Regions from separate parts of the Nonomuraea sp. B19D2 genome, predicted to be linked through region 2. Evidence: riboswitches for the same ligand, from Rfam matches in the RefSeq annotation. Region 2 holds a riboswitch; the other holds the start of a gene.

Region 1 (14,470 bases), on a different contig from region 2:
AGGCCGCACTCCACATCGCCGACAGCCAGGGCCTGCGCAGGCTCACCATGCGCCGGCTGGGCGACGCGCTGCAGGTGGAGGCCATGGCCATCTACCACCACCTGCCCAGGGGCAAGGAGGCGCTGATGGACGCCCTGGCAGAGCACGTGACCACGGTCCACGTCGAGCAGGGGCCGACCTGGCAGGAGACGGCCAAGGCCTGGTGCAGGGCGGAGCGCGAGCTCCTGCGGGAGCACCCTGGCGTACTCGCGCTGGCCCTGACAAAGCCCCCCAAAGGCGCCACAGCCCTCGCCATCAGCGAGCAGACAGAGCAACTCGCCGACGGCGGCCTGCCCGACGCGGCGGAGGCCGTACGCGCCCTGCGGGCCTTCGTCTTCGGGAGCGTGGCGGTCGAGGTTCAGCAGTCAGGCTGGGCCGATCCCGAGGTTGACGAGTGGGTCAGGCGTGACGAAAGAGCCGATGTGGATTTCGAGCGCGGACTCGACGCTCTGCTCAAGGGATTGCAAACGTAGTGCGCGTGTCGCGCTTGGCCCGTTATTCTGCATAAGGCACGCTGTGTCGAAGGTCACATGACCGGGCAAATCTCCCGTAACGGGTCGCAACGGGCTATGCCCGAGAATGTGACATACGTCGCACACTTGCCAGAACAACTTGCCCGAGCCGGCTCCCGACCCCCCAAACGGGAGCATCCCACGAGATATCGGAGGCACGCCGATGTGCCCGCACCACCCGGCCTGTCCGGACGCCGAGGCGCCTGACCGCGAGAAGGCACGCACTCTCGCCTGCCACCCCGAGCAGGGGTGGAGCCTGCTTTGCAACGGCGTTGTCCTGTTCGAGGACACCGGGGAGCTTCTTCCCAGCGGCGCCGCCATCGAACCGCACCGGCCCGTCGTCGGCGCCGCGTGAACTACGCGTAGTGGACGATCCACTCCGCCACGACCTCGCCCACCCGGGCGGGGTCCTTTTTCAGGTCATGCCCCTCCCCCGGCAGCACCACCAGGCGTGCGGCGTCCTCGGCGTCCGGCACCCCGAACGGATCCCGGTCCCCGTTGACCACCAGCACGTCCACCCCGGCGCCGCGTAGCTCGTCGGCCCTGGAGCGTTCCGGCTTCCCCGGTGGGTGCAGCGGGAAAGCCAGCGCCACCACCGCGGCCGCGCCGACCGCCCTGGCCGTACGGCAGGCCACCCGCGCCCCGTTGCTCCGCCCGCCCTGCACGACAGGCAGCCCGGGCCAGCGCGTACGCAACTCCTTGAGGACGATCTCCCACGCCTCGTCCTGCCTGGCCGCCGAGCCCGGCGCGCGCGCCCCCGCCACCCTGAACGCCTGCGTCACCCTGGCGACCGCGGCCCCGGCCTTGAGCGCGGCATCACGTACGGCCAGCAGGTCGGGAGCGTCCACTCCCCCGGACGACCCGTGGGTCAGCACCAGCAGCAGCCGCGGGTCCGTGGCCTCGTCCATTTGGACGAGCGCCGGCCCTCGCGGGGTCATGACCTCCATGCCAGCACCGTACCTGGGGAGGATCGCACGTTAGCTCTCAGGTCGGATGACGGCGTGCCGTCCGCGGTGAATGATTGCTCGCATGCCAGACATGCGCCCTATCCGGGATGATCTGCGGGCCACGCTGGACGCGCGCCGCGACCTCGGTCCCGAGTACGAAGCAGCGCTCGTCGAGTCGTTCGTGGAGCGCCTCGACGCCACGATCTCCGCCCGCGTGCGGGCCGAGCTGGACCACCACGGCGGCACGCCGCACAAGAAGAGCACTCCGGGCGGCGCGATGATTCCGATCGCGCTCGGCTCGATGGGAATCGGCATCCCGCTGACGGCCATCGCGGCGGGCTACGCGGGGCTGGTGGGGCTGACGATCGCCTGGATCGCGATCGTGATCATCAACGTGGCCGCGGCCGGGGCCATCATGCGCCGCAACTGACCCCCTGCGGGCACTCGGCGAAGACGACGGGGCGTCCGCCGGGCAGCCCGGCCGCGTACCTTGGGCCAGGACGTGTCTCCGCGCCTCCGGAGCGGCAGCGGGGTCCCGGGCCGGGTAGGTCAGGCGTCGCGGTGGTAGCGGAGGCGGACCTCGGCGGCCAGGGTCTCGTCCTCGTGTTCAAGCCCGTACGACCACACCCGCCCCGCGTCGTCGCCGCGCCCCCGCAGCGGCAGGGTCCGGGCCAGGAGCTCGATGGCCAGGGCGCTGGTCTGCGGATCCGCGCCGTGCTCGACGCTCTCCGCGAACTCCGCGCACGCCAGGTCCAGATGCGCGATGCCGAGCTGGACCCGCAGCCTCGGCACCTCCTCGGCCGGCGCGACCTCGAGGGCGTCCATGAGCAGGTCGGCCGCCGCCCCGGGCTCCCCCTGCTCCAGCAGCAGGTCGGCCAGCTGCTGGGCGGCGTGCGCGCCGACGTGCGGGTCGCCGGCCTCCATGGCGGCGTGCAGCTCCTTCTCGGCCTCGGCCGGGTCGTCCGAGCTCACGGCCAGCCGGGCCAGCGCGAGGTGGGCCAGCGGCACATACGCGGGCGTACCGACCCCCAGGACGGCCTGCCAGGCGGCCCTGGCCTGGTCGTCCCGGCCCTCCCGTTCGAACCCCTGAGCCAGGTGGCAGGCGGCCTGCGCGGCGTATTCGGGGTGTCCGGTGGCCAGCGCGGTCCTGGCGGCGGCCCTGGCGGCCGCCACGTCGCCGCGCTCCTCCAGCACCACGGCGAGCCCGACGGCCGCCTGCGCCCTGTCGGGCTCGTCGGGATCGGCGACCAGCTCGGCGAGTATGGCGGCGGCGCCGTCGAGATCGCCGCTCTCGGCCAGGCGGCGGGCGGTGTCGAGGGGCGGGGTCTCCAGCTCTGAGGACGTCAAGAGAGCTCCTTCTGGCGACGGTCGCACCGAGCCTAACGACTTCTGACGATCATGTCTGCTCAGTTGACGCGGAAGGACTGCCCGGCGGGCCTCCTGGTCCTCGTACGCGAAGCGACGAGGACCCCCGCCGCCTGGCTCCTAGTCCTCGTACGCCTCCAGCGGCGGGCACGAGCACACCAGGTTCCGGTCCCCGTACGCCTGGTCGATCCGCCGCACCGGCACCCAGTACTTCCCGTCCCGCAGCGACGGCACCGGATAGGCGGCCTCGGTCCGCGAGTAGGGGTGCGGCCACTCGTCCGCGGTGACCGACTCGGCCGTGTGCGGCGCGTTGCGCAGCGGGTTGTCCGTCCTGTCGTACTCCCCGGACGCCACCTTGGAGATCTCACCCCGGATGGCGATCATGGCGTCCACGAACCGGTCCAGCTCGCCGAGGTCCTCGCTCTCGGTCGGCTCGATCATCAGCGTCCCGGCGACAGGGAAGGACATGGTGGGCGCGTGGAAGCCGTAGTCGATGAGCCGCTTGGCCACGTCGTCCACGGTGACCCCGGTCTCCTTGGTGATCTGCCGCAGGTCGACGATGCACTCGTGGGCCACCAGCCCGCCGCGCCCCGTGTAGAGCACGGGGTAGTGCGGGGCGAGCCGCCTGGCCAGGTAGTTCGCCGACAGGATGGCCTGCTCGGTGGCCGCCGTGAGCCCCTCAGAGCCCATCATCCTGATGTACGCCCAGGAGATCGGCAGGATCCCCGCCGACCCGTACGGCGCCGCCGAGACGGGGCCCACCGGCGAGCCGTCGCGCAGCGGGTGGCCGGGCAGGTAGGGCGCCAGGTGGCCGCGTACCGCGACGGGCCCGACGCCGGGACCGCCGCCCCCGTGCGGGATGCAGAACGTCTTGTGCAGGTTGAGGTGGGACACGTCCGCCCCGAACTCGCCCGGCTTGGCCAGCCCGACGAGCGCGTTCAGGTTGGCGCCGTCCACGTAGACCTGGCCGCCGGCGTCGTGCACCTTGGCGCAGACCTCAGTGATCGTCTCCTCGTACACGCCGTGCGTCGAGGGGTACGTCACCATGATCGCGGCCAGCTGGTCGCGGTGCTTCTCGATCTTGGCGTCGAGATCGGCCAGGTCGACGTTGCCGTCGGAGTCGCAGGCCACGACCACGACCCGCATGCCCGCCATGATCGCGCTGGCCGCGTTGGTGCCGTGGGCGGAGGACGGGATGAGGCAGACGTCGCGCCCGTCGTGGCCATTGGCTCGGTGGTAGGCGCGGATGGCCAGCAGCCCGGCGAACTCGCCCTGCGAGCCGGCGTTCGGCTGGATGGAGACGGCGTCGTAGCCGGTCACCTCGGCCAGCCAGCCCTCCAGCGTGCCGATCAGCTCCCGGTAGCCGTCAGCCTGGTCGTCGGGCGCGTACGGGTGGATCGCGGCGAACTCGGGCCAGGTGACCGGCTCCATCTCGGTGGTCGCGTTCAGCTTCATCGTGCAGGAGCCGAGCGGGATCATCGAGCGGTCGAGCGCGATGTCCTTGTCCTGCAGCTTGCGCAGGTAGCGCAGCATCGCGGTCTCGGAGCGGTGGCTGTGGAAGACCGGGTGGGTCAGGTACGCCGACTCGCGCACCAGCGAGGCGGGCAGCGCGTCGGCGTCCCCGTCCACATCGGCGCTGTCCGCATCGGTGCGCTCGATCCCGAACGCGGCCCACACCTTGGTCAGCTCGGCGGCCCCGGTCTTCTCGTCGCAGGCGATGGACACGTGGTCGTCGCCGGCCTGCCAGAGGTTGACGCCCTGCTCGGCGGCGGCGGCGACCACGGCGGCGGCCCGGCCTGGCACGCGCACGAGCACGGTGTCGAAGAACTCGCGGTGCACGACCTCCAGCCCCGCCTCGCGCAGCCCGCCGGCCAGGGCCACGGCGTACCGGTGCACCCGCCGGGCGATCCCGCGCAGCCCCTCGGGGCCGTGGTAGACGGCGTACATGCCGGCGATGACGGCGAGCAGGACCTGCGCGGTGCAGATGTTGCTGGTGGCCTTCTCGCGGCGGATGTGCTGCTCACGGGTCTGCAGGGCGAGCCGGTACGCGGGGTCGCCGTCGGCGTCCACCGACACGCCCACCAGGCGGCCGGGAAGCTGGCGCTGCAGGCCCTCGCGTACGGACATGTACGCGGCGTGCGGCCCGCCGAACCCGAACGGCACCCCGAACCGCTGCGACGACCCGATCGCGATGTCGGCGCCCAGCTCGCCGGGCGCGGCCACGATCGTCAGGGCCAGCAGGTCGGCGGCGGCCACGACGAGCGCGCCCGCCTCGTGCGCGGCGGCGGCCACTGCGCGGAAGTCACGCAGCCGGCCCGACGCGCCCGGGTACTGCACCAGCACGCCGAAGCACTCGGGCAGCTCGCCGTCGAGGGTGTGCTCCACCAGCTCGATGCCGAGGGGCTCGGCCCTGGTGGCGAGCACGGACTTGGTCTGCGGCAGCGCGTCGGCGTCCACCACGAAGACGTTGCTCTTGGACTTGCCGGCGCGGCGGGCCAGCGTCATCGCCTCGGCGGCGGCCGTGCCCTCGTCGAGGAGGGAGGCGCCCGCGACGGGCAGGCCCGTCAGGTCGGAGACGACGGTCTGGAAGTTCAGCAGCGCCTCGAGGCGGCCCTGCGAGATCTCCGGCTGGTACGGGGTGTAGGCGGTGTACCAGCCCGGGTTCTCCAGCAGGCTGCGGCGGATGACGGCGGGCGTGACCGTGTCATAGTAGCCCAGGCCGATCATCGAGGTGAGCACGCGGTTGCGCCCGGCCAGGGCGCGCAGCTCGGCGATGGCCTCGGCCTCGCCGATGGCGGCGGGCAGCTTGAGCCGGTCCTTGGCCCTGATGGCCTCGGGAACGGCCACGGCCACCAGGTCCGCCACGGACTCGAAGCCCACGGCCTCGAGCATGCGCTGCTGCTCGGACTCCGACGGGCCGATGTGTCTGGACGAGAACGGCGGAGCTGACAGGTCGGTCATGGAAAGTGCCTCCCGAGGCTTTGGAGACCGGCGCCAGGGCGCGGGCGAGTGCCGGATCTCCCCCTCTGTCAGCGCGGCGGGACCGCGACCTGAGAGCTTCACCCCGCGAACGGGGCTTGCACCGTCGGTGAGACGCGCCTGGCGGGTGCGCCTGCTTTCCAGAGTTGCCTCGCCCGAGCGGTACGGGGTGCCTGAGAGATTCCGGGGAGGGTTGCTCCTTCGGCGCCCCGGAGCCCTCAGGCTCCAGAGACTCTCCCGCACGGGGTCGTCAGCCTTGCTGTCCTAGATTACAACCCTATCCGTTACGGACGAATTTCCACGACAGGGCACGTTTAGTCGGCCCGCGCGTAGGGGCCCCGTTCGGGGCCCACGCAGGCGGCGGGGTTCGCGCTCAGCCTATGCGTCGCGCGCGGCGGCGCCGGGCGAGTTCGTCAGCGGGGTGGTCGGCCGGGACGGTGTCCTCGACCGCCGCTCTTTCCCCCGGCAGCTCCGCGAGGGATCCCTCGACCTCCCGCCAGACCCGGCCGAGCGCGATGCCGAACACGCCCTGACCGCCCTGGAGCAGGTCGATCACCTCGTCGGCCGAGGTGCACTCGTAGACGCTGACGCCGTCGCTCATGAGCGTGATCTGCGCGAGGTCGGCCACCCCGCGGTCACGCAGATGCTGCACGGCCGTGCGGATCTGCTGCAGCGACACCCCGGTGTCGAGGAGCCGCTTGACGACCTTGAGCACCAGGATGTCGCGGAAGCTGTAGAGCCGCTGGGAGCCCGAGCCCTGCGCGGCTCTTATCGTGGGCTCCACGAGGCCCGTGCGCGCCCAGTAGTCGAGCTGCCTGTAGGTGATGCCGGCCGCCGCGCAGGCCGTCGGCCCGCGGTATCCAATGTCGGCCGGCAGCGTCGCCGGCTGCTCGTCGAAGAGCAGGCCCTGCTCCCCGGCACGCTGCCGCGCGCTCTCGCGCCGTACCGGATCTTCCTGGCCGGCCGTCTTTCCCTCGCCGCTGCTGACCGCCACGCGGACCTCCGGCTTTCTCTCATCCCGTGGCCTGATCTGGGGGTTCGTAAAGGGCGGCCACGGGTTTCACTTGCACCGTAGGACCGCGACCATGCTCAGTCAACGATCCGGCTCGGCGCGTCGTGAAGCGTAAATGCACCGAAATACCTACCCCGCCCTGCCGAAGTCTTCGGGAGTGATCGTGTCAAGGAACTCCCTGAACTTCTCCACCTCGTCCTCCTGGTCGTCCGGGATGATCACCCCGGCCTCCTGGACGACCTCCTCGCTGGCGAAGATGCGCGCTCCCGTGCGCAGGGCGAGCGCGATCGAGTCGGACGGGCGCGCGCTCACCTCCACGCCGTTGGAGAACACCAGGTCGGCGAAGAAGATGCCGTCGCGCAGGGCAACGATGTTGACCGCTCGCAGGCCTACGCCCAGAGCACTCAGCACGTCTCGGAAGAGGTCGTGGGTGAGCGGCCGCGGCGGGGGCTCCTCCGCTTGGGCCAGGGCGATGGCGGTCGCCTCGGTCATGCCAATCCATATAGGAAGGAACCGCTCCCCGTGTGCCTCCTTGAGCAAGACGATCGGCTGATTTGTGGGCATTTCTACTCGAACGCCCACGACCTCCATCTGCAACACGGGCTGCTCCGTATTCCTGACCGGTCACCCGGCACAGTTATCTGGCTCGTCGCTTCTGCTGACTGGCTACTGCAATTCAACGTAACACCCGGCGGGCATGGACCGCGCCTCCGCCTCCCAGCTCGACAGGGTCTCAGCGCCCCAGGACGGACCGGATCCCCGACCGCACAAGGGATGCGTGCAAATCGAGCAACAGTGCGGAAAGCTCCCTCGCGACCTCATCGGCCTCCCCGATGGCGCCGGGAGCCCGCCGTTTGAGTATGGGTGCGACGGTCTGCTCGACCAGGCCGCACTCGCGCTCGGCCGCCGCCTTGACCGCGCGCAGGTGGCGGGCGCGCAGACCGAAGCGGGCCAGGGCGCCGACGCTCCGGGCCACGTTGAGCGCCTCCTCGTCGTAGCGCCTGGCCACCGGGGCGAGCAGCCCGTAGTCCTCCAGCTCGGTGAGCGTCTCCTCGTCGATCCCCGCCGCCTCGAGCAGCTCGGCCCGGCTGAGCCGGACCTCCTGCTTGTCCTGCACGGCGCGCGGGCGGCCGAAGCTCTCCGCCATCCTGTCCTTGATCACCCGCAGCGGCAGATAGTGGTCGCGCTGCTCGGTCAGGATGAAGCGCAGCTGCTCCACGTGCAGGTGGGTGAACTTGCGGTAGCCGGACGGGCTGCGCTCGGGCTCGATCAGCCCTTCACCCTCCAAGAACCGGATCTTGGAGATCGTCACATCGGGGAACTCGCCGCGCAGCAGCGCGAGCACCTCCCCGATGCTCATGTGCGAGCGGGCCGCCTGTGCGCTCATGCGGCCTCCCTCGGCGGCCCCATGCGCTCGCATGAGGCTGTGCTTGTCGGTCGCCCGCTTCGTTCGCTCATGCGCCGGTGCTGGTCCGCATCAGGAAGACGAGGCGGAACTTGCCGATCTGCACCTCGTCTCCGGAGTGCAGGGGGACCTCCTCGATGCGCTCCCTGTTGACGTAGGTGCCGTTGAGGCTGCCCACGTCGCGCACGGAGAACTGGCCGCCGCGGTGCCGGTAGAACTCGACGTGGCGGCGGGAGACCGTGATGTCGTCGAGGAAGATGTCGCTCTCCGGATGGCGCCCGGTCGTGGTGAGATCCTTGTCCAGCCGGAAGCGGCTCCCCTGGTTGGGGCCCCTGGTCACCGTCAGCAACGCCGTGCCGGGCGGCAACTGCTCGACGAGCGCCCGCTCGGCCAGGAGCATGTCGCCTGTCTCAGCCTCGTACGCCTCGATTCCCGCGATGGAGATCGTAGATGTGGTGTCCCCGGAGACCTCGTGTCTGGTCAGCGGTGACCCACAACGGGAACAGAAACGGGCATCCTCGGGGTTGGCGTGCCCGCACTGCGTGCAGTAGACGCTCGGCATCGATCGGCTCGGCCTCCTACCGCGAAGACGCGGCGACGGTGCTCATGGGCGCGCCTCGCTTCGCTTTTTCAAGTTTGCGAATGCCGCAACATACGCTGATCAGCGGCAAAGGTCAAGGCGGGGCACTGGACTGTGGTTTGGACGCAGACAAAGTTACCGTCGCCCCCGCCCCGTGGTCCATGCCGCCGCGCGTTTCTACATTACGATCTTGCGGCACTGTCCGCGCACCCTGTAAGTGGCGTTCCGGGTTCCCTGTAACGCAACTGTCATCCGAGTGGCCTCCGTCACCGTCTGCGACTGCTGGTCAACCGGCGGCCTGCTCGACGATGCGGGCCCACCGTTCGAGCAAGGCCTGGGCGCTGTCCATGTCGTTCGCCTCGGCCCACAGGTCGGTGACGGGCTCGGCGGCGGCGGGCAGCACCAGCACCCAGCTCCCGTCGTCGTGGGCCACGCGCACGCCGTCGGTGGTGTCGATGCGCCGGCCCTCGTGCTCCGCCTCGGCCGCCTCGATGACCGAGCGCATGACGGCGCCCTTGGCCGCCCACGGCGTGGGCACGGTCCGCTTGAGCATCTTCACCTCGGGGATCCTGGCGTCGATCTGGCTGAGCGACAGGCGGGTGCGGGCCACCAGGCCGAGCATGCGCATGAACGCGGCCAGCCCGTCGATGGCCGGGCTGAACTCCGGCACGACGAAGCCGCCGCGCCCGTCCGCGGCGAAGATCATGTCGGCGTCGGCGGCGGCCGAGGTGAGGGCGTCGAGCGCGGTGGAGGTCCACTGCACCTGCACGCCGTGGAAGCGGCAGACCTGCTCGGCCACCCTGGTCGTGGTGACCGGCAGCGCCACCTGGCCGCCCCTGCGCTCGGCCGCGACGAGGTCGAGCACGACGAGCAGGGCGCGTTCCTCGTTGATGAGGTGGCCCATCTCGTCCACCAGGGCGATGCGCTCCCCCACCGGGTCGAACCGGACGCCGAACGCCGCCCGCGACGAGCTGACCAGCTCCGACAGGCGTTGCAGGTCGCGGCGGCGCTCGGCCAGCGTCTCGGTGGGCGAGACGTCGTCCAGGCGGGCGTTGACGGTGAGCACCTCGACGCCGACCCGGCCGAGCAGCGTGGGCAGCACCAGCGAGGACGTGCCGCCCGCGCAGTCCACGACGACCTTCATGTCCCTGACGTCGCCCACGTCGACGTGGCGCAGCAGCTCGTGGGTGTAGTCCTCGACGGCCCTGGCCGGGTAGGCGAGTGAGGCGATCTCGCCGGGGAAGGCGCGGCGGAACTCCTGGCGGGAGACGACCCGCTCCAGCTTGCGCTGCGCGGCCGGCGGCAGGTCGGCGCCGCGGCCATCCATGATCACGATGTCCACGCTCTGCGGGTCGCCCGGCGTGGTGCGCAGCGCGATGCCGCCCGCGACCGACTCGCGCGCCGTGTGGAAGCGGGCGACGGGCAGCGGGGCGGCCTCGAGGTCCAGGACGTTGATCGCGCCCGCGGTGAGCGCGCCGATGACGGCCCTCTTGAGCGCCCTGGCGGCCAGGGAGCAGTCGCGGGAGGTGACGACGTACTCGCCCTTCTTGAGGGTGGTGGCGTACGCGCTGGCCAGGCGGACGCAGAGCTCGGCGGTGATCTCGACGTTGACCAGGCCGCTGACCCCTCTGGGGCCGAACAGGTTGCGCTGGCCGCGCGACTCCCAGATGACGCTCGTGTTGACGACCGCGCCGGCCTCGATGGTCTTGAACGGGTAGACCCTGACGCCGCTGGAGACGTACGCCTCGGGCTCGATGACGCATTCGTCGCCGATGACGGCGTTCTCCTCGATGCGGGCGCCCGCCATGATGTCGGTGCTCTTGCCGATGACGCAGCCGCGCAGGTGGGCGGCGGGGCCGAGGTAGACGTTGTCGTGGACGACCGCGCGGTGCAGGAAGGCGCCCTCGCGGACCACGGCGTTGTTGCCGAGCACGGTGTACTCGCGCAACTCGGCGCCGGCCTCGACCTTGGCGTAGTCGCCGATGAGCAGCGGGCCCTTGAGCACGGCGTCGGGATCCACGGAGGCCGAGTCGGCGACCCAGACGCCCGGTGAGAGCTCGAAGCCGCCGATGTCCACGTTGACCTTGCCCGACAGGGCGTCGGCCTGGGCCTTGAGATAGCTGTCGTGGGTGCCTATGTCCTCCCAGTAGCCGTCGGCCACATAGCCGTAGATCGCGGCGCCGCGATCGAGGAGGGCGGGGAAGACGTCGGAGGACCAGTCGACGGGCTCGCCCGGGGCCACCGCGTCGAGGACTTCGGGCTCCATGACGTAGATGCCGGTGTTCACGGTGTCGGAGAAGACCTGGCCCCAGGTGGGCTTCTCGAGGAAGCGCTGAACGCGTCCCTCGTCGTCCACGATGATGATCCCGAACTCGAGGGGGTTCGGCACGCGCTTCAGGCCGATTGTCACAAGGGCCGAATTTTCACGGTGAAATCGGATCATGTCCGATAAATCGATATCTGTCAGGGCATCGCCGGAGATGACCAGGAATCGGGCGTCGCGGAGGCGGTCGGCGGCGTTCTTGACGCTGCCCGCGGTACCGAGGGGCACGTCCTCGGTGGCGTACTCGAGGCTCATGCCCAGCTCGTCGCCGTCGCCGAAGTAGTTGCGCACGAGGGCGGCCAGGAACTGGAGCGTGACCACCGTCTCGGTGACGCCGTGCCGCTTGAGCAGGCGCAGCACGTGCTCCATGATCGGGCGGTTGGCCACGGGCAGCAGCGGCTTGGGCTGGTTGGCGGTCATGGGACGCAGCCGCGTGCCCTCTCCCCCTGCCATGACGACCGCCTTCACCCGATCACTCCTTTTTGGCCGCGGTTACGAGTTGGAGCACCTGCACCACGTACAACACGCCTGCCCACCAGTACAGGCCCGTTCCCCATAGCGCGAACGCCCACCCGACAATTCGGGCTATATCGGCATACCACCCCGTATGGGAGGCAAGGAAGAGGAGAGGGAAAGCGTACATGAGGTTGAACATGGCGGCCTTGCCCAGGAAATGCACCTGAAGTGCCTTGTAGCCATGTTTGCGAAGTACTGGGATGAAACTTCCGACGAAGAGTTCACGGCCCACGATGACCGCGACCAGCCACCACGGGATGACGTCACGTAGCAGCAGGCCGACGATGGTGGCGAAGACGTAGAGCTTGTCGGCCGCCGGGTCGATGATCCGGCCCAGCCTGCTGGTCTGGTTGAACGCCCGTGCGATCTTCCCGTCGAGCCAGTCGGTGAACCCGGCCACCGCGAGGATCCCGATGGCCCACCCGTCCGCCTTGGGTCCGAGAACCAGCCAGAGGAACACGGGGACGCCCAGGAGTCGCAGGAAGCTCAGGAGGTTGGGAACCGTCCAGATTCGGTCCTCGGCGGAAGTTTCGCTCACGCAGCAGACCCTACTGCGTGGAACTCCAACACAGCGGCCCCACCTTGAGCGCTTACCACGCCACCGACCGACGCCGCCATCCAGCGCTTATGGGGCCGTAGCGGGACGCCACACCCTACAGCTCCGGGGCGAGGCCGCACACCCGCTGCTCAGCGCTCGACGCCCGGCTCACGGACGGCGCCTCCGCGGGGCCCGAGGCGTAGGCGCGGCGGCACCCCGGGAACTGTCGGTGCCGGGTGCTTGAGTGGGAGGCATGCGTTACGGCATCGACGTCGCGATCCTCGGCGACCTCGCGGACCCGGCACGCCTGGTCACCCTCGCCTGTGCGGCCGAGGCCGCCGGGTGGGACGCCGTGCTGGTGTGCGACCATTTGGCCTTCGCCTGGGGCATACCGTCGGCCGACCCGTGGGTGGCCTCAGCCGCCGAGCAGCTCAGCGACAGATCACGATAGCGGCTCGGATCGTCGCCGGGCCGAGGGGCGTCGTGGTCAGGCGCGGAGGAAGGCGTGGGTGCGGCCCAGCTCCACGAAGCCGAGCTTGGCGTAGAAGTCCTTGGGCCAGTCGGCCGCGTCTGCCACCAGGAAGACCAGCTCGGCCTCCGCCGCCTGCGCGAGCAGCGCCGACATCAGGGCACGCGCGTGCCCCTTGCCCCGGCGCCTCTCGCCGGTGAAGACACTCTCGATCTGGGCGACGCCTCCGTGCACGTACAGGTCGGCCCTGGCGGCGATCTCGCCGTCAGGAGCGCGCACCCCCCAGAAGCTCACCTCGTCGGCGCCGCGCAGCCGGACCTCCACCCGCCGGGTAAGCCGGTCGAGCACCTCCTCCGGCGCCTGGGGCAGCGTCGCGCGCCAGTCGCGCCGCACCACGGGCAGCAGCTCCGCCAGGGAGAGCCGCTCGGCCGCGGGCGGGCTGAGCGGTCCGGGCGGGAGCGAGCCGCGGAAGGCCATGATCAGGTTGTTCTCCTGCTCGTAGCCCGCGGCGGCGAACGCGGGCGCGAGCGCGGTCCCGAGCCGGTCGTCGTCCACGCACACCAGCCGGTGCTCCCGCTCGGCGAGCACCTCGTCCGCCGCCCGCAGCAGCCTGTCGGCCGCCTCCGGCGCACCATCGGACGGCTCGGGGCCGGGGCCGACGATCAGCTTGTTGTCGTCGTACGAGCCGGGAAAACGATCGTCCAGCACCGCGAACCCGCCGGGCACCGCCACGACCCGGGGCGCCTTGCGGCGGGCGAAGGCGTGCTGGAAGCCCACCGCGCGGGCCAGGTCACCTGCCGCCGAGGCCGCCCGGTCCAGCGTGAGGTCAGCCGACACCGCGGACCTCCCGCAGGAACTCCCGGATGAGGGCCGAGTCCTTCACCCCGGGCGAGATCTCGACACCGCTGGACACGTCGACCCCCCACGGGTCGGCGGCCGCGATCGCCTCCGTCACGTTCGCGGGCGTGAGGCCCCCCGCCAGCAGCCACTGGCCGGTGGGCCGGCCGCGGACCGCGGCCCAGTCCCACGGCTGCCCGGAGCCGGCGTGCGGCGCGTCCACGAGGAGCAGGTCCTCGTCGAAGGCCCCGCACCGCAGGTCGGCCTCCGCGTCGACGGCCCTGATCAGCCGGAGGCCGAGGTCCTTGAGCGCGGTGAAGTCGCCGTGCGGGTGCCTGCCGTGCAGCTGGATGGCCCGCACCCCGGACGCCAGCGCCGCCGCCCGCACCGTGTCCGGGTCCTCCCCGCGGAACACCCCGACGGTCAGGACGTGGCCGGGCACCGCCGCGGCCAGCTCCGCCGCCCGCTCGGGCGTGATCCTGCGGGGGCTCCGGGTCATGACGAACCCGATCGCGTCCGCGCCCGCCTCGACGGCGGTGGCCACGTGCTCGGGCTCGCTCAACCCGCAGATCTTCACATACACCACACCCATGACCTTAGCGGCGGCGGGCGGCCGCCGGTGACCATGCCCAGCTGAGCACGGCCACGATCAGCCCGAACAGGAGCACCCCGTTGGGCAGGTGCGCCCCCAGCCACAGCCAGGTGAAGTGCTGGGCGAGCCCCACGACGAACAGCGCGACGCTGGCCAGCGCGGGCCAGCCCGCCCCGCGCCCGGGACGCCAGACGAGCACGGCCAGGACGATCTGGACGAGGGCCACGAGGTGGACGACCATGCCCGCCATGACGTGCGTCTCGGCCATGGCGGCGGACTCCACGGCCTGGCCGGCGAACGAGGCGGCCACGAGCAGCGCGGCGGCCTGGGCGGTGACGACGATGCGCAGGCTGTGA
Region 2 (14,470 bases):
CAGCAGCCCGCCCAGGAACAGGACCTTCCGGTGCGGGCGGATGTAGGCGAGCAACTCCTTGACCACTGCATCTCCTCTCGCGACATATCCCGACTTTCTCCAACGAACGAGGCGGCACGATCCGCACCCCGCAGACAGGGTCAACCTAAATTGACGACCTAAGTATGTCAACTTTGGTTGACCCCTCATTCCTGAGGAGGAGACGACATCCGGAGGCGACACCCAGACGAATAGGGCGTCGAGGAACCCGGCCGGAACCTCGTACGACCGATCAGCCCTTCGAAAGGACCGAAAATGGAGCTCCGGATCAACCGGCGCGCTCTAGTCGGACTTGGCCTCGCCGCAGCGGTCGCAGCGTCGTCGTTGGCCGTGCTCCGTACCGACTCCGGCACCGCTTCCTCGCACCGCGAGGCCCCGATGATCGCGGGCGACCCGCAGCACGACAACACGGACGTGTACGCGTTCGTGAGCCCCGACAAGGCCGACACGGTGACCTTGCTGGCGAACTGGATCCCGTTCGAGGAGCCCAACGGCGGCCCGAACTTCTACCCGTTCGCCACGAAGTCCCGTTACAACATAAAGATCGACAACGACGGCGACGCCAGGCCCGACATCACCTACGAGTGGACGTTCCGCAACGAGGACAAGCGCGGCACCACCACGTTCCTGTACAACAACGGCCCCGTCACCTCGCTCGACGACCCGAACCTGCTCTTCCGCCAGCGCTACACGCTCAAGAAGATCACTCCCGCCGGCAGCAGGACCCTGGTCAGCGACGCCATCGCCGCGCCGAGCAACGTCGGCCCGGCCTCCATGCCCGACTACGGCACCCTGCGCGCCCAGTCCATCAAGAGTCTGCCCGGCGGCGGCAAGGTGTTCGCCGGCCAGTCGGACGAGGCGTTCTTCCTGGACCTGCGCGTGTTCGACCTGCTCTACGGGGGCAACCTGGCCGAGGTCGGCCAGGACACCGCCAAGGGCTACAACGTCAACACCGTGGCCATCCAGGTGCCCGCCAAGGAGCTGGCACTCAAGGGCGACGTCAAGCGCAACCCGGTGATCGGCATCTGCTCGACGACGGACAAGTTCAACGGCAGCAGGTACGTCCAGGTCTCGCGCCTGTGCAACCCGCTGGTGAACGAGGTCGTCTCGCCCGCCGGGCTCAAGGACGCCTTCAACGCCCTGTCCCCGGAGCAGGACGCCGACGTGGCGCCGCTGGTCAAGCGGGTCACCGACCCCGAGGTGGCCAGGCTGCTCGAGGCCATCTACGGCATCAAGGCCCCCGCGACCCCGCGTGCCGACCTGGTCGAGATCTTCCTGACCGGCATCGCCAAGCAGAACGGCCCCATCAAGGCCGACCTGAACTCGCAGGTGCTCAACAAGGACGCGGGCAAGCTGCGCCCCGCCGAGATGCTGCGGCTGAACATGGCGATCCCGCCGGCGAAGGACCCGAACCGCCTCGGCGTGCTGGCCGGTGACCTGCAGGGGTTCCCGAACGGCCGCCGACTCGCCGACGACGTCGTGGACATCGAGCTGCAGGCCGTGGCCGGCGCCGCGCTGACCGGCAAGCTCGTGCCCGGGCTGACGGACAAGGTGGACAAGAACGACAAGCCCTTCCTCCAGTCGTTCCCGTACATCCCGCTGCCCAGCAACGTCGCGGTGAACCAGCGCTAACTCCCTGACCGGCCTGCTCCCTCTCCAAGCAGGCCGGTCCGCCCTCCGGCGGCAGACCCCTCTCCCACCGTCTGCCGCCGATATGAGGCCGGCCGGCCGGGTCCCCGTCACGGCCGGCCGGCTGTCACCCCTCGAGGTCCCTCAGCACTGGAGCCTTGGACATGCGTTCCCTCGCCGTATTCGCCGGACTGGCCCTCCTCGGGGCCATGGCCTTCACGATCTTCTCGTTCTCGGCGGCGCCATCGGAGCAGCCGGTGGCGCAGGCCGAGCCGTTCACCGAGACGCTGCAGGAGCGGCTCAAGCGCCTGCCGGGCGACTACCGCGGCTGGGCCGAGCTCGCCTCCCAGTACGTCGACCAGGCCAGGATCACCGGCGACCCGTCGTACTACACCAAGGCCGAAGGCGCGATCGCCACGGCCGCCAAGCTGAGGGCGGGCGACGACGCGGTGCTCACCGGCCAGGCGGCGCTCGCCGCGGGCCGCCACGAGTTCGCCGACGCGGTGCGGCTGGCCGAGTGCGCCATCCGCGCCAACCCGTACGGCGCCGCGGCCTACGGCGTGCTGGCCGACGCGAAGACGCAGCTCGGGGACCTGCGCGGGGCGCAACGAGCGGTGGAGGAGATGATGGGCCTGCGTCCCGGAGTGGCGGCGTTCGCCCGCGCCTCGTACGCGGCCGAGCTCCGCGGCGACCTGGCGGGGGCCCGCAAATACCTGGAGCTGGCGGAGAGCGACGCCTGGTCGCCCGCCGACGTCGCCTACGCCCGCTACTACCAGGGCGAGCTGGCGCTCCACTCCGGCGATCTCACCACGGCGGCCGACCGGTACGCCAAGGCCCTGCAGGTCTACCCCGCCTACCCGTCGGCCCTCGCGGGCCAGGCCAGGACCGCCGCGCTGGCCGGCCGCCTGGCGGAGGCGCTGGCCCTGTACGACACGGTCGTCGAACGCCTGCCTCTCCCCCAGTACCTGATCGAGCAGGGCGAGACCCGGCTCAAGGCGGGCCAGACCCCTGACTGGACGCTGCTCAAGGCGCAGCGCAAGCTGTTCCAGGCGGCGGGCGTGCGCGACGACCTGACCTGGGCCGAGTTCGAGGCCGACCACGGGGACCCGGCGCTGGCCGTCAAGCACGCCAGGGCCGAGTACGCGCGCAACCCGAACCTCGTCGCCGCCGACGCCCTTGCCTGGGCCCTGTTCAAGGCGGGCAAACCGGCCGAGGCGCTGCCGTACGCGAAGAAGGCCACCGCCACCGGCTGGCGGAACCCGCTGCTGACATATCACCGCGCCAAGATCGAGCAGGCGCTCGGCCGGTCCGTCACGGTGGACGCCGGCTTCGACCCGACGCTTCCCGCATTGGCGAGGTTCTCATGAGACTGCTCCGGCTCGGCCTGCTGTCCCTCTGCGCGAGCCTCCTGCTCGGCACCCTGTTCGGCACCGGGGCCGCCCAGGCCGCCGCTCCCGTGACGCTCCACCCGCTGGGCAACTTCACCGTCAACCACTACAACGGCCTGCGCATCTCTCCCTCCGAGGTGCGCAACCTCGCCGTCGTGGACCTGGCCGAGTTGCCGACGCTGCAGGCCAGACCCCAGGTGGACGGCTCGTATGCGGCTCGCCGCTGTGCCGCTCTGGCCTCCGCCCAGCGGCTCGAGGTGGCGGGCGGGGCGGTGCCGTGGCGGGTGGCCGGCTCCTCCTTCGCGTACGCCCCCGGCCAAGGGGGCCTCCAGACCAGCCGCCTGTCCTGCCGGCTCGTGGCCGAAGTCCGCGCCGCGGGGGCCATGGAGTTCACGGACGGGTTCGAGCAGGACAGGATCGGCTGGCGCGAGATCACCGCCGTGGGCGACGGGGTGCGGCTGGTCCGCTCCTCGGTGCCTTCCGTGAGCGTCAGCAGGGAGCTGTACGCGTACCCCAACGACCTGCTGGCGAACCCGCTCGACCAGCGCACCGCCACGCTGACCGTCGCCACCGGCCCGAGCCTGCCCGCCTCCGGCGCTCCCGGCGGCGGCACGGTGCCGGGCGGGATCGGCGGCCCGATAGGTGACGCCCTGGCCGCCTTGGACCGGATGTTCACGGGCCTGATCGGCTCCGACTCGCTGACGGTCCCGCTCGGGCTGCTGGCGGTCGGGCTGGCCGTGGTCCTGGGGGCCGGGCACGCGCTGATCCCCGGGCACGGCAAGACCGTCATGGCCGCGTACCTGGCCGGGCGGCGCGGTCGCCCGCGCGACGCGCTCGTGGTGGGCGCGACGGTGACGGCCACGCACACGGTCGGGGTGCTGGTGGTGGGGCTGCTGCTGAGCGTGTTCACTGCGCTGGCGGGCGAGTCGGTGCTGGCCTGGCTGGGCGTGGCCAGCGGCACCCTGATCGCCGCCATCGGCCTCCGCCTCCTCCTGAACGCCCGCCGCCCCAGCCACGGGCACGGGCACGGCCACGGGCACGGGCACGGGCACGGGCACGGGCACGGGCACGGGCACGGGCACGGGCACGGGCACGGGCACGGGCACGGCCACGGCCACGGGCACGGGCACGGGCACGGGCACGGGCACGGGCACGGGCACGGGAGCGGGAGCGAGAACGAGGAGGGAGAGCGCGCGACAAAGCGGGCACCCCTGGTGGGCCTCGGCGTCGCGGGCGGCCTCGTCCCCAGCCCCTCGGCCCTCGTCGTCCTCCTCGGGGCCATCGCGCTCGGCCGCACCTGGTTCGGGGTGGCGCTGGTGACCGCCTACGGCGTCGGCATGGCCGCCACCCTCACCGTCACCGGCCTGCTCCTGGTCAAGCTCGTGGACCGCCTGGAGCGACGCGCCGCGGCGGGCCGCCGCCTGGCCGCCAGGCTCTCGGGCCTCGCCCCGGTGGGCACGGCCGCGATGGTGGTACTGCTCGGCGCGGGCCTGGCCCTCCGCTCGGTGGCCACCCTCTAGCCCCGGTAAGCCCGCTCCGGTTATAGTCATGTCCATGACTACTCATGGACATGACTATCCATGGCTCTGAGGCATGCCATGCTGGCGGCCCTGCTCGGCGGCGAGTACAGCGGCTACCAGCTCACCAAGATCTTCGACGTCGGCGTCTCCAACTTCTGGTACGCCGCCCCTCAGCAGCTCTACGCAGAGCTGACCAAGCTGGAGGCCCACGGGTTGATCGCGGGCCGGGAGGTCGTCCAGAAGGGCCGTCCCAACAAGCGGGTGTTCACGGTCACCGAGGCCGGGGCCGCCGAGCTGGCGCTGTTCGCCGCGACCCCGCCCAAGCCCCTGCTCATCCGCGACGACCTCGCCGTCAAAGTGCATGCCGTGGACCACGTCGACCCGGGGCCCGTGATCGAGCAACTCCGGGAGCGGGCCGAGGAGGCCGCCGTCAAGCTCGCCTTCTTCGAGCAGACCCTCCTACGCATGCGCGGCGACCAGGACGAGGAGACGTTCCTGCGCCAGGGCGAGCACGTGGGCCCGTACCTCTCCTGCCTGGCGGGCTGCCGCCTGGAGCGCGAGATGCGCGACTGGTGCCTGGAGACCGCCCGAACCCTGACCGAGCGAGCAGCCCACACACAGAGGACGAACTCATGACGTATGCCCGTTTCGTCGCGATCGGCGACAGCCAGACCGAGGGCCTCGGGGACGGCGACGACATCATCGGCCACCGCGGCTGGGCCGACCGGCTCGCCGAGCACCTGGCCCACGCCAACCCCGACCTGTGCTACGCCAACCTCGCGGTCCGCGGCCGCCAGGCGGCCCAGATCCGGGCCGAGCAACTGCCCGCCGCCCTGGCCCTGCGTCCCGACTTGGTCACGGTCATGGCAGGCATGAACGACATCATCCGGCCCGGCTTCGACGCCGCCAAGGTCGCCGACATCGTGGCGGACATGATCGCCCAGCTGACCGCCGCGGGCGCGCACGTGGTCACCATGACCTTCCCCGACATCTTCCGGCTCGCTCCGCTGGCCCGCCCGCTCCGGCCCAGGCTGCTCGACTTCAACGCCCGCATCCGCGAGGCCGCCACCCGTCCCGGGGTCACGCTGGTGGACACGTTCCCGCTCGACTTCACCGTGGACGCCCGCATGTGGAGCGTCGACCGGCTGCACGCGAGCCCGACCGGCCACGCCCGCTTCGCCGCCGGCGTCGCGCACGCTCTCGGCCTGCCCGGCAGCGACGACGCGTGGACGACGCCCCTGCCGCCCCTGCCCGCCCCGGGCGCCTTGCGTGCCGCGTCGGGGGAGGTGCGCTGGCTCGCCGCCTTCGCCGGCCCCTGGATCGGCCGCCGCCTCCGCGGCCGTTCCTCCGGCGACGGCCGCACCGCCAAACGCCCGCTGCTCACGCCGCTGATCGACGGCGATCAGTCGATGTCGGGCAGGTCGTCGGCGTCGTAGTCGACATCGCCGTCGTCCGCCCGGCGCCACTTGATGTCGTCCACCCATCCCTGCGCGAACCGACGGATTTCCTTGATCCGCTCCTCGCCCACGCCATAGGCCTCGAATGCCTCGTCGTCCATGAGGTCGACGAACTCCAGCCGCGCGAGCAGGTCATACACCGAGAAGAATTCATGGTGCATGGCGGCGAGTTGCTCGAGCGCCCGATAGGAGTACAGATGGGCCACGGCGGCGACGTCGATGATGTCGCGGGCGAGGCTTCGCTCGTGCACGGCGCGCATCTTCAACCCGACCGCGTCATCCAGCCCGAGCACGTTGGCCACGTCGGGCAGCGGCAGCTCCATGGCGGTTGCGAAGTCAAGGTCCTTGCTCGGCCGGTCGGTGAAGCCGTGAGCCTTGATCGCATAACCGCCCGCGAGCACCAGACCGTAGCGCTCGCAGACGGGCGACACGGCATGAAGCAACCGCTCCTGGAAGGGCGGAAAGTGCATCAGGCGCCACTCTCCCGCGGCAGCGAGAGCTTCTTCTCCCAGACGTGACGGTAGCCGGGTCCAAGCCCTCTCCTCAGCACTGGCCAGTCATCGACGAGGAGGTCTGCGTTCAGATACGTCTCGTAATCGACCCGCCGACCGGTGGTGATCACGGTGCGGTACATCTCCATCCGGATCCCGGGCTTGGACAGGTCGAACTCCGTCAGCCCCGACCACGCCAGGTGCGGCGGCAGAGCGACCACACCGCCGGCCGGCCCGTGCAGGTCGGCCAGCGAGTCGGGGACCTTCTCCTCGAGCCCCTCATAGATCGAAGGAAGCGCCATGACTCAAGTATGCCGACGGCCGCGCCGAGTGGAAGGCAGATCGTGACGCCCGGAGAGGAACTCCTGGAAGGCGATCTTGACCTTGATCACCGGCCGCCGCCAGCGCTCCTCGCGGCGTATGGCCTTGGCCATCTTGCGCGGTGACCGCTTGGCGAAGAACCAGTGGGCCCACGGCGAGCCGGGGCGCGCCAGCCGTACCGCGCCCACCAGCAGCATGGGCGGGACGAACAGGCCCGCCATCCCCGTCCAGATCTTGCCCTTGAGCAGGGTGATGACGGCCAGCACGAGGTTGGCCACGATCAGCGCGGCAGGGTTGACCGGCGTGCCGTAGTCCCAGGTCAGCGGGCGCAGGCCGATGAGGAGCAGGCCGGTGACGGCGACGGCGATGAAGACCGCGTCCACCGAGGTGCGCCCCTCCTCCTCCCAGTACACGTCGTGCAGGTGCAGGATCAGCGCGAACTCGTCCAGCACGAGCGCGGACCCGATGCCGAAGATGCAGGCCGCGGCGGCGTAGCCGGCCTGCGAGGCGGAGGAGACGATGAGCCCGGAGACGCCGCCCACCAGCATCAGTACGACGCCGAACACGACGTGGTGGATGTGCATCTCGCCCACGTTCACGTTGCGGAACCAGCCGACCTTCTTCCTGATCAGGCGGACGTTGATGCGGGTGGCGATGAACGCCACGATGAGCGTGACGAAGTAACAGAACAGCGGCAGCCGTCCTGTGGTGACAATGCTCTGCTGAAACCAGTTGCCCATGACTCTAAAAGAGATGGTACGAGCCGTCCGCCCCTTCCATGCCTCAGGACAGGAATGCCCGCAAAAGAGCTGCCGTGCCCTCCAGGTGCTCGCTCACCGCCCGGCGGGCCGCGTCGGGGTCGCCGGAGAGGATGGCGTCCACGATGGCCTGGTGCTGCACGGCGGCGTGGTCCAGGTTGACCTGGAGCATCGGGATGGCGTTCAGCAGGTCGCTGACCCGCGAGCGGGCGTCGGCGCACGCCGTGGCGAGCAGGGTCGAGCCGGTCAGCTCGGCGATGGACAGGTGGAAGGCCGTGTCGAGGCGGCGGTAGTCCTCGATCGGGGCCTCGTTCAGATCCGACAACCGGCGGCGGAGCACGTCCTCCTTCTCCGGCGTGAGGCCGGACGCGGCCAGCACCTGCGCCGCCCCGCACTCCACCGCCAGGCGGAACGTGAGCGCGTCCGACACGTCGTCCGTGCCCATCTCGGCCACGACCTGCTGCAGATCGCCCGGGTCCGGCTTGTACGTGACGAACGCCCCGCCGTAGCGCCCCCGGCGCACGTCGAGATAGCCGGCGTCCGACAGCGCGCGGATGGCCTCGCGCAAGGTGACCCTGCTGATGCCGAGCTGGACGGCCAGCTCGCGCTCCGGCGGCAGCTTGTCGCCGGGCGGGACCACGCCCAGCTTGATCGCCTGGAGCAGCCGTTCCACGGTCTCCTCGAAGGCGTTGCCGGCCCGCACCGGCCGTAACACCGTCATCAAACGCGCCGACTCGTCCAACGTGTCCTCAGGTCTTGACAAGAGATCCCGCTATACACCTCAATGGTCTAACACTAGCCCAATCAGCGGGAGAGCGCCTCAGCCCAGATCGGAGCGGGACAGCGTGAACGAGGGGTCGAGCACCGGGTTCCTTTCCGTCAGCGAGCTGCGCGACGAGGTGGCGGCCGGGCGCATCGACACCGTCCTCCTCGCGATCGCCGACATGCAGGGCAGGCTGCAGGGCAAGAGACTGTCCGCCCGCTATTTTCTCGAAGAGGTGCTGCACCACGGCTCGGAGGGGTGCAACTACCTGCTGGCCGTGGACGTGGACATGAACACCGTCTCCGGATACTCGATGTCGTCCTGGGAGCGGGGCTACGGCGACTTCGTGATGAAGCCGGACCTCGCGACGTTGCGCAGGGTGCCGTGGCACGAGGGGACCGCGATGCTGATGGCGGATCTGGCCTGGGAGAGCGGCGGCGACGTGACCGCCTCGCCCCGGCAGATCCTGCGCAGGCAGCTCGCCCGCCTCGCCGAGCGCGGGCTGGCCGCGTACGTGGGCACCGAGCTGGAGTTCTGCGTTTACGAGGACAGCTACGAGGACGCGTGGAAACGCGGCTACCGGGACATGTCGCCGGCCAATCTCTACAACGTGGACTACTCTCTGCTCGGCACCGCCCGCATCGAGCCGCTGCTCAGGCGGATCAGGCGGAGCATGGAAGGCGCCGGCCTGTACGTCGAGTCCGCCAAGGGCGAATGCAACCTGGGCCAGCACGAGATCGCCTTCCGCTACGACGAGGCGCTCAGGACCTGCGACCACCACGTCATCTACAAGAACGGCGCCAAGGAGATCGCCGCCCAGGAGGGCAAGTCGATCACCTTCATGGCCAAGCCCAACCAGCGCGAGGGCAATTCCTGCCACATCCACATCTCGCTGCGCAGCAGCGAAGGGGATCCGGTGATGGCGGGCGATGGGCCGCACGGGCTCTCCCCGCTCGGCGCCCGCTTCATCGCCGGGCAGCTCGCCTGCCTGCGCGAGCTCACCCTCCTGTACGCCCCCAACATCAACTCCTACAAGCGCTACGTTCCCGGCAGCTTCGCGCCCACGGCCGTCAAGTGGGGCGTGGACAACCGCACCTGCTCGCTCCGGCTCGTCGGCCACGGACTGTCGCTGCGCGTGGAGAACCGGGTGCCGGGGGGCGATGTCAACCCGTACCTCGCGGTGTCCGCGCTGATCGCGGCCGGGCTGCACGGCATCGACAACGAGCTGCCGCTGGAGAGCGCGTACGAGGGCAACGCCTACGACGCCGGCGCCGAGACCGTCCCCCACACGCTGCGTGACGCGCTGGCGCTGTTCGAGGGGTCGAAGCTGGCGCGCGAGACGTTCGGCGAGGACGTGGTCGAGCACTACGCGAACAACGCGCGGGTGGAGCTGGCCGCGTTCGACGCGGCGGTGACGGATTGGGAGCTGTTCCGTGGTTTCGAGCGGATGTGAATGGGGCGCATGAAGATCGTTAATCCGGCGACGGAGGATGTCGTCGCCGACGTCGAGCTGGCCGACGCCGCCGAGGTCGACCGGGCTGTGGAGCGTGCCAGGAAGGCGTACGGGAGCTGGCGCGAGGTGTCGCCCGGCGACCGGGCGCGGCTGCTGCGCAGGTTCGCGGACCTGGTCGACGAGCACGGCGAGGAGCTGGCGCGGCTGGAGCTGGCCAACGCCGGGCACCCGATCGGCAACGCCCGCTGGGCGGCCGGCAACGTGCGTGACGTGCTGCACTTCTACGCCGGCGCCCCGGAGCGCGACCACGGCAGGCAGATCCCCGTGGCCGGCGGCGTGGACATCACGTTCCAGGAGCCGCTGGGCGTCGTCGGGGTCATCGTGCCGTGGAACTTCCCTATGATGATCATGGCGTGGGGCATGGCCCCAGCGCTCGCGGCCGGCAACACGATGATCGTCAAGCCGGCCGAGTGGACCCCGCTGACCGCGCTGAGGCTGGCAGAGCTGGCCCTCGCCGCGGGCCTCCCCGAGGGGGTGCTCCAGGTTCTGCCTGGGGCAGGGGAGGTCGCGGGGGCCCGCCTGGTGGAGCATCCCGGCGTGGCGAAGATCGTGTTCACCGGCTCCACCGAGGTGGGCAAGGAGATAGCCGCCAAGGCGGCGCGGCACGTCAAGCGGGTCACGCTGGAGCTGGGCGGCAAATCCGCAAATATCGTCTTCGCAGACGCCGATCTCGAGAAGGCGGCGAAAACCGCGCCCTATGCCGTTTTCGACAACTCCGGCCAGGACTGCTGTGCCCGGTCCCGGCTGCTCGTCCAGGCCGAGGTGTACGACGAGTTCATGGAGCGCCTCGCGACGGCCGTACAGGGCGTCAAGGTCGGCGACCCGCTCGACGAGAGCACCGAGATGGGCCCGCTGATCAGCGCCGAGCACCTCGACCGCGTGCGCGGCTTCGTCCAGGGCACCCCCTACCTGCAGGGATCCTGCCCCGACGGCAAGGGCTACTGGTTCCCGCCGACCGTGCTGACGCCCGACGTGACGGACCGGGCGTTCACCGAGGAGATCTTCGGGCCGGTCGTGTCCGTGGTGCGCTTCCAGGACGAGGCCGAGGCCGTACGGATCGCGAACGACACCCCCTACGGCCTGAGCGGCTCCATCTGGACCCGCGACGTCGGGCGGGCGCTGCGCGTGGCCCGGGCGGTGGAGGCGGGCAACCTGTCGGTCAACTCGCATTCGTCGGTCCGCTACTGGACCCCGTTCGGCGGCTTCAAGCAGTCCGGACTCGGCAGGGAACTCGGCCCCGACGCCCTGGCGGCGTTCACCGAGACCAAGAACGTCTTCATTTCCTGGGAGTGAATCAAGTGCAGCGTTTGCAGGATCGGGTCGCCGTCATCACGGGCGCGGGCAGCGGCATCGGGCTGGCCACCGCGCGCAGGTTCGCCGCGGAGGGCGCCAGGGTCGTCTGCGTGGACGTCGACGAGGAGGCGGGCGTCAAGGCGGCGAACGAGGTCGGCGGCCTCTTCGTCAAGGCCGACGTGACCAGCGAGGACGACGTCGTCCGGATGTTCAGTACGGCCCACGACACCTACGGCAGCGTGGACATCGCCTTCAACAACGCGGGCATCTCGCCCCCCGATGACGACTCCATCCTGGAGACCGGCATCGACGCCTGGCGCCGGGTCCAGGAGGTCAACCTGACCAGCGTCTACCTCTGCTGCAAGCACGTCATCCCGTACATGCGGCGCCAGGGCAAGGGTTCGATCATCAACACCGCGTCCTTCGTGGCCGTCATGGGCTCGGCGACCTCGCAGATCTCGTACACGGCGTCCAAGGGCGGGGTGCTCGCGATGACGCGCGAGCTGGGCGTGCAGTTCGCCAGGGAGGGCATCAGGGTGAACGCGCTGTGCCCAGGACCGGTGAACACGCCGCTGCTGCAGGAGCTGTTCGCCAAGGACCCGGAGCGGGCACAGCGGCGGCTGGTGCACGTTCCCCTGGGGCGCTTCGCCGAGGCGTCGGAGATCGCGGCGGCGGTGGCGTTCCTGGCCAGTGACGACGCGTCGTTCATCACGGGTAGTGAGTTCCTGGTGGACGGCGGCATCTCCGGCGCCTACGTCACGCCGCTCTAGCTCTGGGGGATCATCGTGCAGCGTCCCGTCATCGGCATCACGTCGTACGTCGAGCCGGCGAACTTCACGGTCTGGGCGGACATGACCGTGGCGCTCCTGCCGTACATGTACGTGGAGCAGGTCGTACGCGCCGGCGGGCAGCCGGTCGTGCTGCCGCCCGCCGGCGAGCCCGCGCGGGTCCTGGAGCGCCTGGACGGACTCATCCTGGCCGGTGGCGGGGACATCGACCCGGCGAGGTACGGTGAGTCGCCCGGGGAGCACACCGGCTATATCCGGAAATTTCGTGATGAGTCGGAGTTTGCCGTGATCAGTGCGGCCCTCGACGCGGGCCTGCCGTACCTGGGCATCTGCCGCGGGCTCCAGGTGCTCAACGTCGCCCTCGGGGGCAGCCTCCACCAGCACCTCCCCGACGTGGTCGGGCACGCGGGCCACTCCCCCGCCCCCGGCCGCTTCGGTCCCATGCCCGTCACCGCCATGCCCGGCACCCGCGTGGCCAAGGCGCTGGGCGCCGACCCCGTGACGGTCCCCCACTACCACCACCAGGCCATCGACCGCCTCGCGCCCGGGCTCACGGTCGGCGCCACCGCCGGCGACGGCACGATCGAGGCGGTCGAGCTGGACTCGGCGCCCTTCGCCGTGGCCGTGCAGTGGCACCCGGAGGCCGCCGAGGACTGCGCGCTCTTCGAGGCCCTCATCGCCGCCTGCTGACCGCAGGACCCATGGCGACCGGGCGGAAAGCCGCCATTCACTTGAGGAGTCCATCAGCGGCCTGAACGCGACAACACCCCCATCACAGCACTAGGCTGACGGACATCACCGGCAAAACCGCGCGGGAGAGCACCCTGACAGCCGGTCAGGGTCCCTGAAGGAGCAAGCCCTCCCCGCAAACCTCTCAAGGCAAAGGACCGCGCGGCTGAGGTGACCTCTGGAAAGCAGGCCTTTGGGGGCCTCGCCGAAGGTGAAAGTCCGGCAAAACTCGGGCGAAGCTCTCAGGCATCGATGACAGAGGGGGAGGATGCTGGCATCCAATCCTGTCCAGAGGTGCGACAAATGTCCCGACCAACACCGCTACGAGACGTTCACCAGAGCCTCGGCGCCACGCTCACCGACTTCGCGGGGTGGCTCATGCCGCTCCGGTACGGGAGCGAGTCCGCGGAGCACAACGCCGTTCGGCAGGCGGCCGGGCTGTTCGACCTCTCGCACATGGGCGAGATCTTCCTGACCGGGCCGCAGGCGGGCGAGGCCCTCGACTACGCGCTGGTCGGCCACCTGTCGGCACTGACGCCCGGGCGGGCCAGGTACACCATGATCGTCAACGAGCGCGGCGGAGTGCTCGACGACCTCATCGTCTACCGGCTGGGGGACGGAGAGTTCATGGTCGTAGCAAACGCCTCGAACTACGAAAAAGTCGGTAATGAGCTGATAGAGCGTACGAAGGCGTACGACGTGGTGGTCGAGGATCGCTCGGACCAGTACGCGCTGATCGCCGTACAGGGGCCTCGGTCCCAGGAGATCCTCGCCACGCTCACCGACGCCGACCTCGACGGGCTCAAGTACTACGCGGGCCTGCCCGGGCTGGTGGACGGGCGGCAGGCGCTCATCGCCCGCACCGGCTACACCGGCGAGGACGGGTTCGAGCTGTTCGTCGCCAACCAGGACGCGGTGCCGCTCTGGCACGCGCTCATGGCGGCGGGCGAGCCGTACGGGCTCAAGCCCGCCGGCCTGTCCAGCCGCGACACGCTCCGGCTCGAGGCCGGCATGCCGTTGTACGGCAACGAACTCAGCGCCGAACTGACCCCGTTCGACGCGGGGCTGGGCAGAGTGGTGAAATTCGACAAGCCGGGCGACTTCGTCGGCAGGTCGGCGCTCGAGGCGGTCAAGGACGACACGCCGCGACGCCGTCTCGTCGGCCTGGTCGCGCGGGGACGCCGGGTGCCGCGCCACGGCTACCCGGTCACCAGGGACGGCGCCGTCGTCGGCGAGGTCACCAGCGGTGCGCCCTCCCAGACCCTGGGCAGGCCCATCGCGATGGCCTACGTGGACACCGGCGTCGAATCAGGCCTGGCCGTGGACATCCGGGGCAGCCAAGAACCTATGGACCTGGTAGAGCTGCCCTTCTACAGGAGGAACAAGTGAGCAACATCCCTGACGACCTGAGCTACACCAAGGAGCACGAGTGGGTGGCGGGCCTCGACGACGGCATCACTGTGACCGTCGGCATCACGGCCTTCGCCGCCGAATCCCTTGGTGACGTCGTCTACGTGCAGCTCCCCGAGGTCGGCTCGAACGTCGAGGCGGGCGACTCCGTGGGCGAGGTGGAGTCCACCAAGTCGGTGAACGAGATCTACACCCCCGTCGGCGGTGAGATCGTCGAGGTGAACCAGGTCGTCGTGGACGACCCGAGCCTGGTCAACAGCGACCCGTACGGCGAGGGCTGGATGTTCCGGGTGCGCGTCGAAGGCGAGCCAGAAGAAGTGCTCTCCGCCGAGGAGTACACGGCGCTCACCTCGGGCGAATCCTGATCCGTT

Evidence for each region. Region 2 has a riboswitch for glycine ahead of gcvT (glycine cleavage system aminomethyltransferase GcvT). Riboswitches for the same ligand answer to the same signal wherever they lie in the genome.
Region 1: it holds a riboswitch for glycine, as region 2 does, so the genes downstream of both, gcvP (aminomethyl-transferring glycine dehydrogenase) here and gcvT (glycine cleavage system aminomethyltransferase GcvT) in region 2, are expected to answer to the same signal.

Annotation. Positions count from the first base shown of each region.
Region 1 is NZ_JBEFAK010000031.1:46,293-60,762, forward strand. It holds gene ABN273_RS40310 (TetR/AcrR family transcriptional regulator C-terminal domain-containing protein) at 1-512, shown strand, start outside; gene ABN273_RS40315 (DUF5999 family protein) at 715-906, shown strand; gene ABN273_RS40320 (alpha/beta hydrolase family protein) at 908-1,498, opposite strand; gene ABN273_RS40325 (hypothetical protein) at 1,590-1,928, shown strand; gene ABN273_RS40330 (tetratricopeptide repeat protein) at 2,048-2,845, opposite strand; gene gcvP (aminomethyl-transferring glycine dehydrogenase) at 2,984-5,824, opposite strand; glycine riboswitch at 5,880-5,992, opposite strand; glycine riboswitch at 5,993-6,092, opposite strand; gene ABN273_RS40340 (MerR family transcriptional regulator) at 6,216-6,836, opposite strand; gene ABN273_RS40345 (bifunctional nuclease family protein) at 6,984-7,454, opposite strand; gene ftsR (transcriptional regulator FtsR) at 7,588-8,241, opposite strand; gene ABN273_RS40355 (double zinc ribbon and FHA domain-containing protein) at 8,309-8,821, opposite strand; gene ABN273_RS40360 (sugar phosphate nucleotidyltransferase) at 9,126-11,630, opposite strand; gene clsA (cardiolipin synthase ClsA) at 11,635-12,216, opposite strand; gene ABN273_RS40370 (hypothetical protein) at 12,470-12,667, shown strand; gene ABN273_RS40375 (GNAT family N-acetyltransferase) at 12,704-13,522, opposite strand; gene ABN273_RS40380 (phosphoribosylanthranilate isomerase) at 13,512-14,114, opposite strand; gene ABN273_RS40385 (hypothetical protein) at 14,119-14,470, opposite strand, start outside.
Region 2 is NZ_JBEFAK010000010.1:23,490-37,959, forward strand. It holds gene ABN273_RS19850 (ABC transporter ATP-binding protein) at 1-66, opposite strand, end outside; gene ABN273_RS19855 (DUF4331 domain-containing protein) at 295-1,671, shown strand; gene ABN273_RS19860 (tetratricopeptide repeat protein) at 1,833-3,035, shown strand; gene ABN273_RS19865 (nickel/cobalt transporter) at 3,032-4,576, shown strand; gene ABN273_RS19870 (PadR family transcriptional regulator) at 4,637-5,212, shown strand; gene ABN273_RS19875 (SGNH/GDSL hydrolase family protein) at 5,209-6,012, shown strand; gene ABN273_RS19880 (hypothetical protein) at 5,979-6,503, opposite strand; gene ABN273_RS19885 (hypothetical protein) at 6,503-6,826, opposite strand; gene ABN273_RS19890 (hypothetical protein) at 6,830-7,585, opposite strand; gene ABN273_RS19895 (FadR/GntR family transcriptional regulator) at 7,629-8,324, opposite strand; gene ABN273_RS19900 (glutamine synthetase family protein) at 8,449-9,819, shown strand; gene ABN273_RS19905 (aldehyde dehydrogenase family protein) at 9,829-11,172, shown strand; gene ABN273_RS19910 (3-oxoacyl-ACP reductase) at 11,178-11,942, shown strand; gene ABN273_RS19915 (gamma-glutamyl-gamma-aminobutyrate hydrolase family protein) at 11,958-12,650, shown strand; glycine riboswitch at 12,763-12,860, shown strand; glycine riboswitch at 12,861-12,958, shown strand; gene gcvT (glycine cleavage system aminomethyltransferase GcvT) at 12,993-14,078, shown strand; gene gcvH (glycine cleavage system protein GcvH) at 14,075-14,464, shown strand.